DNA from 4 places in the Streptacidiphilus cavernicola genome. Region 3 is predicted to be linked to each of the others. Evidence: riboswitches for the same ligand, from Rfam matches in the RefSeq annotation. Region 3 holds a riboswitch; each other region holds the start of a gene.
The links. A riboswitch is a leader RNA that binds a small molecule or an ion and turns the genes downstream of it on or off. The one in region 3 is predicted to bind cyclic di-AMP.
Positions count from the first base shown of each region.

Region 1: linked by a shared signal. The riboswitch ahead of ACEZDE_RS08990 (C40 family peptidase) and the one ahead of ACEZDE_RS20355 (transglycosylase family protein) in region 3 are both predicted to bind cyclic di-AMP.
Region 2: linked by a shared signal. The riboswitch ahead of ACEZDE_RS30960 (C40 family peptidase) and the one ahead of ACEZDE_RS20355 (transglycosylase family protein) in region 3 are both predicted to bind cyclic di-AMP.
Region 4: linked by a shared signal. The riboswitch ahead of ACEZDE_RS18055 (M23 family metallopeptidase) and the one ahead of ACEZDE_RS20355 (transglycosylase family protein) in region 3 are both predicted to bind cyclic di-AMP.

Region 1 covers NZ_JBHFAB010000005.1:178,526-180,706, forward strand. Annotated here, with positions in the region: gene ACEZDE_RS08985 (C40 family peptidase) at 1-734, shown strand, start outside; cyclic di-AMP (ydaO/yuaA leader) riboswitch at 975-1,150, shown strand; gene ACEZDE_RS08990 (C40 family peptidase) at 1,209-2,181, shown strand, end outside.
Region 2 covers NZ_JBHFAB010000032.1:83,344-85,524, reverse strand. Annotated here, with positions in the region: gene ACEZDE_RS30965 (urease subunit gamma) at 1-239, opposite strand, end outside; cyclic di-AMP (ydaO/yuaA leader) riboswitch at 903-1,053, shown strand; gene ACEZDE_RS30960 (C40 family peptidase) at 1,149-1,568, shown strand; gene ACEZDE_RS30955 (AfsR/SARP family transcriptional regulator) at 1,587-2,181, opposite strand, start outside.
Region 3 covers NZ_JBHFAB010000015.1:7,848-10,028, reverse strand. Annotated here, with positions in the region: gene ACEZDE_RS20355 (transglycosylase family protein) at 11-1,207, opposite strand; cyclic di-AMP (ydaO/yuaA leader) riboswitch at 1,213-1,374, opposite strand; gene ACEZDE_RS20350 (hypothetical protein) at 1,524-1,808, opposite strand; gene ACEZDE_RS20345 (MarR family winged helix-turn-helix transcriptional regulator) at 1,967-2,181, opposite strand, start outside.
Region 4 covers NZ_JBHFAB010000012.1:179,068-181,248, forward strand. Annotated here, with positions in the region: gene ACEZDE_RS18045 (undecaprenyl-diphosphate phosphatase) at 1-293, shown strand, start outside; gene ACEZDE_RS18050 (thioredoxin family protein) at 443-1,051, shown strand; cyclic di-AMP (ydaO/yuaA leader) riboswitch at 1,155-1,291, shown strand; gene ACEZDE_RS18055 (M23 family metallopeptidase) at 1,304-2,181, shown strand, end outside.

The DNA.
Region 1 (2,181 bases), on a different contig from region 3:
ACCGGGACGGCTCGGTCGACCCGACGGTGAAGCTGATGCTCTCCGCGAACCCCACCGAGTTCCTGACCCAGGCGTCCTCCGAGAACCAGGTGGACAGCAACCAGGCCGCGCTGATCGCGCAGCTGGTGGCCCAGCAGCACACCCTGGCCGCCGAGAAGGCCCAGGCCGCACAGGAGTTGAAGGCCCAGCAGGCGCTGCTGAAGCAGATGCAGCAGGCCAAGGCCTCCATCAACGCGAAGCTCAAGCACGCCCAGGGCATCCTGGACGCGCTCACCCCGGCCCAGCGGGTGGTGGTGAACGCGCCGGCCGGCGGTGGCGGCTACACCCCGCCGTCGTCCGGCAGCAGCTACATGTCGGTCTCGCAGATCGACCTCTCCGGGATCTCCGCGGCGGCCCGCACCGCGATGCTGGCCGCGATGAGCAAGGTCAACGTCGCCCCGTACGTCCCCGGCGGCTCCGGGCCGAACCAGTTCGACTGCTCGGGCCTGGTGATGTGGGCCTACGCCCAGGCCGGGATCTCGCTGCCGCACTACTCCTACTCGGACGAGACGGTCGGCACCGCGGTGCCGTTCTCGCAGATGCGGGTCGGCGACATCGTGGTGAACGAGAGCGGCGACCACGTCGGCCTCTACGCCGGCAAGGGGATGCTGCTGAGCGCGCCGCGGCCGGGCCTGACCGTGGATATCCAGCCGCTGTCCTACTTCGGCACGATCGTGGCGGTCCGGCGCTTCTGACGCCCCGTCTCGACCATCTGTGACTCACGTCACACGGGCCCCGAAAGCCTCGGGCGTATGTCCGATTTGAGCGCCATGTCGATCTGATGCGGTCATCCAATGACTACGTTCGGTCGTGCAGTTGATGCATCATCGAAACCTAAAAGAGTTTTTACTTACAGGGATTTGAATAGATCACGTTCGGGTCACTAGTGTCATCGATCGAACCACCGCGAAGTCGATCACCCACCAGGGTGGCAGCGGAGGTTTCCGCCGAGTCCGACCGTACGGCCCCCGGCCGTCAGTTCGGAGCCGGGGAACCATGTTTCCTCGGGGTGAATCGACGCCAGGCCGGCCCCCGCCGGTGAAGCGCCGTAGGGCACGTCTTCCAGCCCGAACCCGTCAGCTCACCCGGTAGGCGGCCGTAGGAAGAAGGAGCTCGCCTTCGTGGCGTCCCATCGTCGACCGAAGAGTCCGACCCGTGCACGGATAACCGTGCTCACCGCCGCCGCCGCCACGACCGTCGCGCTCGCCGCGACCGCTACCCAGTCGGCGCAGGCAGCCCCCACCCAGACCACGGCTCAGCTGAAGGCCCAGATCGACAAGCTGAACCAGGACGCCGACGCCGCCGTCCAGAAGTACGACGCGGCCCAGTCCCAGCAGCAGACCCTGCAGAAGCAGGTGACCACCCTGCAGGACCAGGTCGCGCGCCAGCAGGCCTCGGTGACCGCGAAGTCCGCCGTGCTCGGCCAGGTCGCCAGCGCGGAGTACCGCAGCGGGTCGATCGACCCCTCGGTGCAGCTGATGCTCTCCGCGAACCCCACCGAGTACCTCAACCAGGCCTCCACCATGGGCCAGGTCACCGACAGCCAGGCCGCCCTGCTGGACCAGCTCAGGTCCGACCAGAAGACCCTGGACCGGGAGAAGGCCGACGCCGAGGGTAAGCTGAAGCAGCTCGACGCCACCAGCAAGCAGCTCTCCGCCTCCAAGGCCGACGTGCAGAAGAAGCTCGCCGCCGCCAAGGCCAAGCTCGCCTCGCTGACCGCCTCCCAGCGCGCCGCGGTCACCCACGCCGAGAACAGCGGCTCCAGCAGCAGCTACCACCCGGGCTCGGTCAAGGCCGGTTCGGCCGCCGAGGCCACCGCCTTCGCCGCCGCGCAGACCAAGCTGGGCGACCCCTACGTCTACGGCGCGACCGGCCCGAACTCCTTCGACTGCTCCGGTCTGATGCAGTGGGCCTACGCCCAGGCCGGCGTGTCGATCGGCCGCACCACCTACGACCAGGTGGACGTCGGCACCGCGGTCGCCTCCACCGCTGACCTCCAGGTCGGCGACCTGGTCTTCTTCAACAACGACTCGCACGTCGGGATGTACGCCGGCGGCGGCGAGATCCTGCACGCCCCGCACACCGGGACCGTCGTCAAGTACGAGAAGATGAGCGAGATCGGCTCGATCTACGCGATGCGGC
Region 2 (2,181 bases), on a different contig from region 3:
ACGTCCGGGATCATCTCAGGGATCCCCTCCATCACGTCTTCCCTGGTCAGCACCGTCCGGCCGGAGCGCATCAGCTCCGCGACGGTACGGCCGTCCCTGGCGCCCTCCAGGATGTGGACGGTGAGCAGCGCCACCGCCTCGGGGTGGTTCAGCCGCAGTCCGCGTGCGCGCCGGGCCCCGGCGACGTCCGCGGCCACATGGATGAGCAGGCGCTCCTGCTCGTGCGGGGAGAGTCTCATGTCGGCGTTGCACCTCTGTGCGGGGCCGTCCCGGGCCGCCGCGGCAGCCCGGGGAGGGGACGCGGGCACGACGCCGTGCCGCGGGGTGCCCCCGGCGCGCGGCGGGGGCACCGGGCGTGGACGGCGTCGCACACGGGCCGCACTGCCCGCCGCCACCACGCCCGATCCGCACCCCGGGGGTGGTGATCGTGTGGCGACACGTTAGCGGACCGGGGCCGCCGGGCGGCAGGGGCGACACGGCGCGGCGGTGCGACACGCCGAAGCCGGAAAACATGTCGGAACAGCCTCAAGAGGGTCGGGATATGAGCGTCCGTCATTCGCGGAAGATCACTCGTCCGAGTGAGTGTCACACGCCTCGATTAGGCGGATCATTGGTAGGCGATTCGGCCATGATCGCCGACGAGCCGCAGGTCAGAGGCTATTCCCAAAGCCAGTGTGAAATTTGTCAACCCTCTTGAAAATAGCCGGAATTAGATCGTCCGAACGCGCAGCGTCCGCATCCGGGCACTCCGTGGAACTGCGGGTGACAAGAGTCACAAAAGGCCGTGGGAACGTGAAGATCCCATAAAAAACTGGCAATACTGTCCGCCGAACAGCAAAAGTCCTCGCCACCGTGGCGGGGCGGTCCGGCCGGACGCCGAGTCTCGCCACCGGTCGGGCGCCAGGTGCACACCACCTGACAGGCGAGAGCGGGAGACCCAATCACGACGGGACGGCCGGACCGTCCCTTGGGGTGAAGCCACACGGTGGCCGGGCAGCTTTCGGAGCCCGAACCCGACAGGGAGACCTTTCGTAGGCGGTTCCGGAAGGAAACGCGTGACTGCGTCCGTTCGTACTCATGCCCAGAAACAGGACAGCCCCACCGCCTCCGCCCCGGCGAGGAACAACAGCCGCCGCTGGCGTTCGGGCATCACCTCCGTGCTCACCCTGGCCGCCGTGGCCGGCGGGACGCTGCTGTCCAGCGGCACCGCGGACGCCGCGACGATCGAGGCCAAGGCCCTGGGCATCGCGGCCTCCAAGCACGGCGACCCGTACGTCTACGGCGCGGCGGGCCCCACCCGCTTCGACTGCTCCGGCCTGACGTACTACGCCTTCAAGCACGCCGGAAAGAGCCTGCCGCGTACCGCGCAGGCCCAGTACAACAAGGTCCACCACATCTCCAAGGCCAGCCTGCGCCCCGGTGACCTGGTCTTCTTCCACTCCGGCCGCTCGGTCTACCACGTCGGCATCTACGCCGGGCACGGCAAGATCTGGCACGCCCCGCACACCGGCGCGAGGGTCCGGCTGGAGAAGATCTGGACCAAGTCGGTCTACTACGGCCGCGTGTGACCCCTCCTGGGGCCGCCGTCACGGCGACGACGGCGGCTCCAGGGTGTTCGGCTGGTGCTGGTCGCCGATGGTCTGCCACAGCCGCCGCGCCCGCTCGTGGTTGCGGCGGGCCGACCCGGGGTCGCCGGCGGCGGCGTCCAGGTCGCCGATGAGCTGCCAGCAGGCGGACTCGTCCTGACGGTCGCCGTGCCGGTGGAACAGGTCCGCGGCGCGCTCCAGCGCCGGGACCGCCCGCTCCCGGTCGTACTGACCGGCGTAGACGCGGCCGACCTCCAGCAGCGTGTACGCCGCGCAGCGCTCGTCGGCCAGCTCCTCGAAGGTGGCCAGCGCCTGCCACAGGCAGTCCAGCGCCTGGTCCGAGTCGCCGCGCTGGTCGTGCAGCCGGCTGACCCGGCGCAGCACGACCGCCACCCGGTGCCCGTCGTCGAGCGCCCTGGCCTGGCGCAGGGCGTCGCCGAACCAGGACTCCGCCTCGTCCAGGTCGCCCTGCATCAGCCGCATCACGGCCATCGAGCAGGACAGCTGCGCTTCCAGGTGCCGGTCGCCCTCACCGACCGCGATGGCCAGCGCCTGCTCGACCCGTTCGGCGGCCTCGGCGTAACGGCCGCGCACC
Region 3 (2,181 bases):
GGTACGACGGTCAGCCGATGCGGCCGGCGAAGGTCGGCGCCCAGTTGGCGATGGTGTCGGTCTTGACACCGGCGCTCGGGTTGGCGGCCTCGACGTAGGCGCCGTTGCCGGTGTAGATGGCGACGTGGTAGGCGCCGGCGTCGCTGCCGTCGCTGGACCAGAACAGCAGGTCGCCGGGCTGGAGGTTGCTCAGCGAGACCCGGGTGGATGCGGCGGCCTGGTCCTCGCTGGTGCGGGGGATGGAGATGCCGGCCTTGGCCAGGGTGGCCTGGGCCAGGCCCGAGCAGTCCCAGCTGTTGGGGCCGGTGCCGCCGTACACGTAGGCGTCGCCGACCTGCGCCTGGGCGAAGGCGATGGCCGAGGCCATGCTGCCGGAGGCGTAGTTGCTGCTGTTGTCGCTGCTGCTCGCGGACGTGGTGGTCACGGCGGAGCTGGTGACCGCGGCGTCGCCGCTGGAGCTGGAGCCGGAGTTGCTGGAGCCGGAGCTGTCGGAGCTGGTGCCGGAGGTGACCACGCCACCGCTGAGCTTCAGGATCTCACCGGGGTAGATGACGTTCGGGCCCTCGGTCAGCGAGGCCCGGTTCAGCTGGTACAGGCGCTCCCAGCCACCGGAGACGTGCTGCTTGGCGGCGATGGTGGAGAGCCAGTCGCCGGCGACCACGGTGTAGGTGGTGATGTTGCCCGACGGCGCGGCGGAGGAGCCGGTGGACGCCGAGCTCGACGAGTGGGTGCTCGGGGTGGTGCTGGGCGCGCTCGCCGCGGAGGAGCTGGAGGAGCTGCTGGACGAGCTGGAGGAGGTGTCCACCTGGGCCGGCGCGCCGCCCGCGGTCAGACCGGCCTCCGGGCCGCACACCGGCCAGGCGCCGGGGCCCTGGGAGGCGAGGACCTTCTCGGCGATCGCGATCTGCTGGTCCTTGGTGGCCTGGTCGGCGGTGGCGGCGTACTGGGTGCCACCGTAGGCGGCCCAGGTGTCGGCGGAGAACTGCAGGCCGCCGTAGTAGCCGTTGCCGGTGTTGATCGACCAGTTGTTGGTGCTCTCGCAGCTGGCCACCCGGTCCCAGGTGCTGACCGGAGCAGCGGAGGCGGAGGTCGCGCTGACGAGCGGAATCGCGAGGCCGACACCGGTGAGACCGGCGGAGGCGATCAGACGCTGGGTACGGCTGTGGCGGGACTTGGCGGCACGGTGACGGCCGTTGTGGGACAGCATGAAAGTGCGTTCCTCTCCCACGCCTGCGAGGTGAGCTGTCGGATTCGGGCTGGAGTTGCCCGGCCGTGCGCTGCACGGCTTCACCCCTAGCTGCGACCATGTGTCCGTGACACGCGGTCGCAGCGGCAAACCTGGGTCCCCCGCTCCTGCCATGGTGCTGTGTGTGGGTCTTCGACATCCCCGGTGGCAGGACTCGGCGTTCCGGAGTTGTCTGTTCCGCTTAAACGCGGCGCCAGAAAGATAGACATACCGGAGGGCAAACTACAACCGGCTGTGATCTGCACCACACACCATCCCCCGCCGTTCGACGGGCGCACTACCCCCGACCGGCGCCCAGCGGGGTGATCACCGCACCCTCCAGCCGACCCCCGACCGCGAGCGCGTGCCCTCCGCAGAGCAGCAGCATGCCCCCGGCCGAGTCCGCCACCTGATGCGTCGCCAGATCCGGGCAGGGGGCCGCGAACCGGTCGTAGTCCCAGGTCCGCGGACAGCCGGGAGCGGCGCAGACGCTGCCGTCGGCGACGGCCCGCAGAGTGGCGCCGTGCTCGGGGCAGACGCCCCAGGTGACCTGGCAGCGGAGCGGGTCAGGGTTGTCGGACATGCATCAGACCTTTCGGACGAAGATGAGAGGGATATGAGAGAGGTCACAGCCAGACCCGGCCAACTCCCGCACACAGCAAGGACACAGGAGCATTTCCGTTAAAACGGACATACCACCTATAAGGCACCGTCAGTCGCGTCGGCCCAGGACTCGCAGGGTCAGGACTCGCAGGGATCGGGGTTCTCCAGCCCGCCGAGGATCTTCTCCGACACCGCGGCCAGCACCGCGACCTGATCCGCGCTCAGCCGGTCGAACACCAGCCGTCGGACCGACTCCACATGCCGGGGGGCCGCGGCCTCGATGGCGGCCTGACCGGCCGGGGTGATCACGATGAACGCACCGCGCCCGTCCGCCGAGCACTCCTCACGGGCTA
Region 4 (2,181 bases), on a different contig from region 3:
TCAGCGCCGGGATCTTCAAGGGCATGCGGCACGAGGACTCCGCCCGCTTCGCCTTCCTGCTGGCCACGCCGGTGATCGGGGCGGCAGCCCTGCTCAAGGTGCCCTCGCTGATGGGTTCGGCGGGCGACGGCATCCGCGGCCAGGTGCTGGCCGGTGCGGTGGCGGCGTTCGTGGCCGGGTACGTCGCGGTGCGGTTCCTGACCAAGTACTTCGAGACCAGGACGCTGACCCCGTTCGCGATCTACTGCTTCGTGGCCGGGCTGGGCAGCCTGGCGTACCTGACCCTGACCTGACCCGGCGTGACCCGACCTGACCCGTACGGGTGGCTCGGCGGCGCGTGAACCGGTCCTGGGGCGGTTCCTCTGCTCGAATGATCGTCCGACGTACATCGGCGTGCATCTGAGGTACGCGACGTACACGGCGGCGAGGAGAGGCGCGTCCGATGACCATGACCGGTCGGCCGGGACGGGTGCTGCGGGGCGTGCTGGCGGCGCTCTCGGGCCTGCTGCTGCTCAGCGGCTGCGTCGTGGTCGGAGGCAGGCCGGTCGGCGGTCCCGCGGGCGGTGCGAACCGGCCCGGGGGCGTCTCCGGGGACTCGATGGGGCTGGCCCGTCCGTTCCTGCCGCTGCCTGTGGTCGCCCCGGCCGCCGTCCCCGAGGGCTACGACCCGTCCGCCGACGCCGCGGCAGACCTCGCCGCCGCGCTCGCCGCGGCGCGTGCCGACGGGCGGCCGGTGCTGCTGGACTTCGGGTCGTCCTGGTGCGAGGACTGCCAGGCGCTGACCACGCTGGTGCAGAGCCCCGGCGTGCACCAACTGCTGGCCCGGGACTACCACCTGGTCACCGTCGACGTCGGGCACTACGACCGGAACACGGAGCTGGCTGCCCGTTATGTGACGCTGCCGGGCGACGGCATCCCGGCTCTGGTGGTGCTCGCCCCGGACGGCTCGAAGCGGGCCGCCCCCGGCGCCCAGCAGTTCGCCGACGCCAGGAACCTCGGCGCTGACCAGGTCGCAAACCTGCTGGTGGACTGGCTCTTTACCAAGAACTGACGCTCCGTCCCCAACTGCACCCCCGGGATCTCTTGGATTCAATCGTCACTAGGATTACCTTTCTATAACGCAGTGCGAAGTTCAGCCGTTCGACGGACGGCGTCGCATGTGATCGCCTAATCCAGCGTGTTGGAACCGGGGAACCACGTACTTCCTGGGGTGAATCGGCCGAAACCGGTCGTAGGGGACCTTCCTCCCCGAACCCGTCAGCTAACCCGGTCGGCGAGAGGGAAGGAAAGGAGTACGCCGAACGTGGCGTCGCACCAGCCCACTTGGGCACCCGCACAGTCCACGGCCGTGCTCGGCTTCGCGGCCATGGCCGCGGTCGGAGCAACCGGTCTCGCCGCCCAGCCCGCCTCGGCGGTGGACGGCTCCGCGCGGGGCACCACGCTCGTCGCCCAGGAGCACGACCGGGCCGAGCCCGCCGTCGCCGCTCCGGCCACCGACCCCGGCCTGGCCCTGGCCGACCGGATCCGCGCGCAGGCGGTCCAGCAGCGCGCCACCGCGGAGGACGCGGCCCGTCGGCAGGCCGCGCAACTGGCGGCGGCCAAGCTGGCCATGGCGCAGCAGATCGCAGCGGACGACCAGGCGCGGGCGCAGGCGGCGGACGAGCGCGCGGCGGAGGCGCGGGCCGCCGAGGCCCACGCGGCGGCGCTGCGGGCGGCGGAGGCGGAGGCCGCGCAGGCGGCTCAGGCGCAGGCCCAGGCCGCGCAGGTCCAGGCGCAGGCTGCTCAGGCTCAGGCCGCCGCCCAGGCCCAGCAGTGGGCGGGGCAGGCGCAGGCGGCTCCGTTCGCCGGGTCGGCCACGGCGACCGCGACTCCCGCCCGTACGGCGGTCGGCACGCTGGTGGCCCCGGTGGCCGGGGCGGTTCGCGGCGACGGCTTCGGGCAGTCCGACTCCTACTGGGCCCACCTGCACACCGGCCAGGACTTCGCCGCGCCCACCGGCACCCCGGTGGTGGCGGTCGGCGAGGGCGTGATCACCTCGGCCGGCTGGGCCGGGGCGTACGGCTACCGGGTGGTGCAGACCCTGCCGGACGGCACCGAGCTGTGGTACTGCCACCTCTCGGCCATCGGCGTCGGCGCGGGCCAGGTGACGGCCGGTCAGCCGATCGCCCGGGTCGGCGCGAC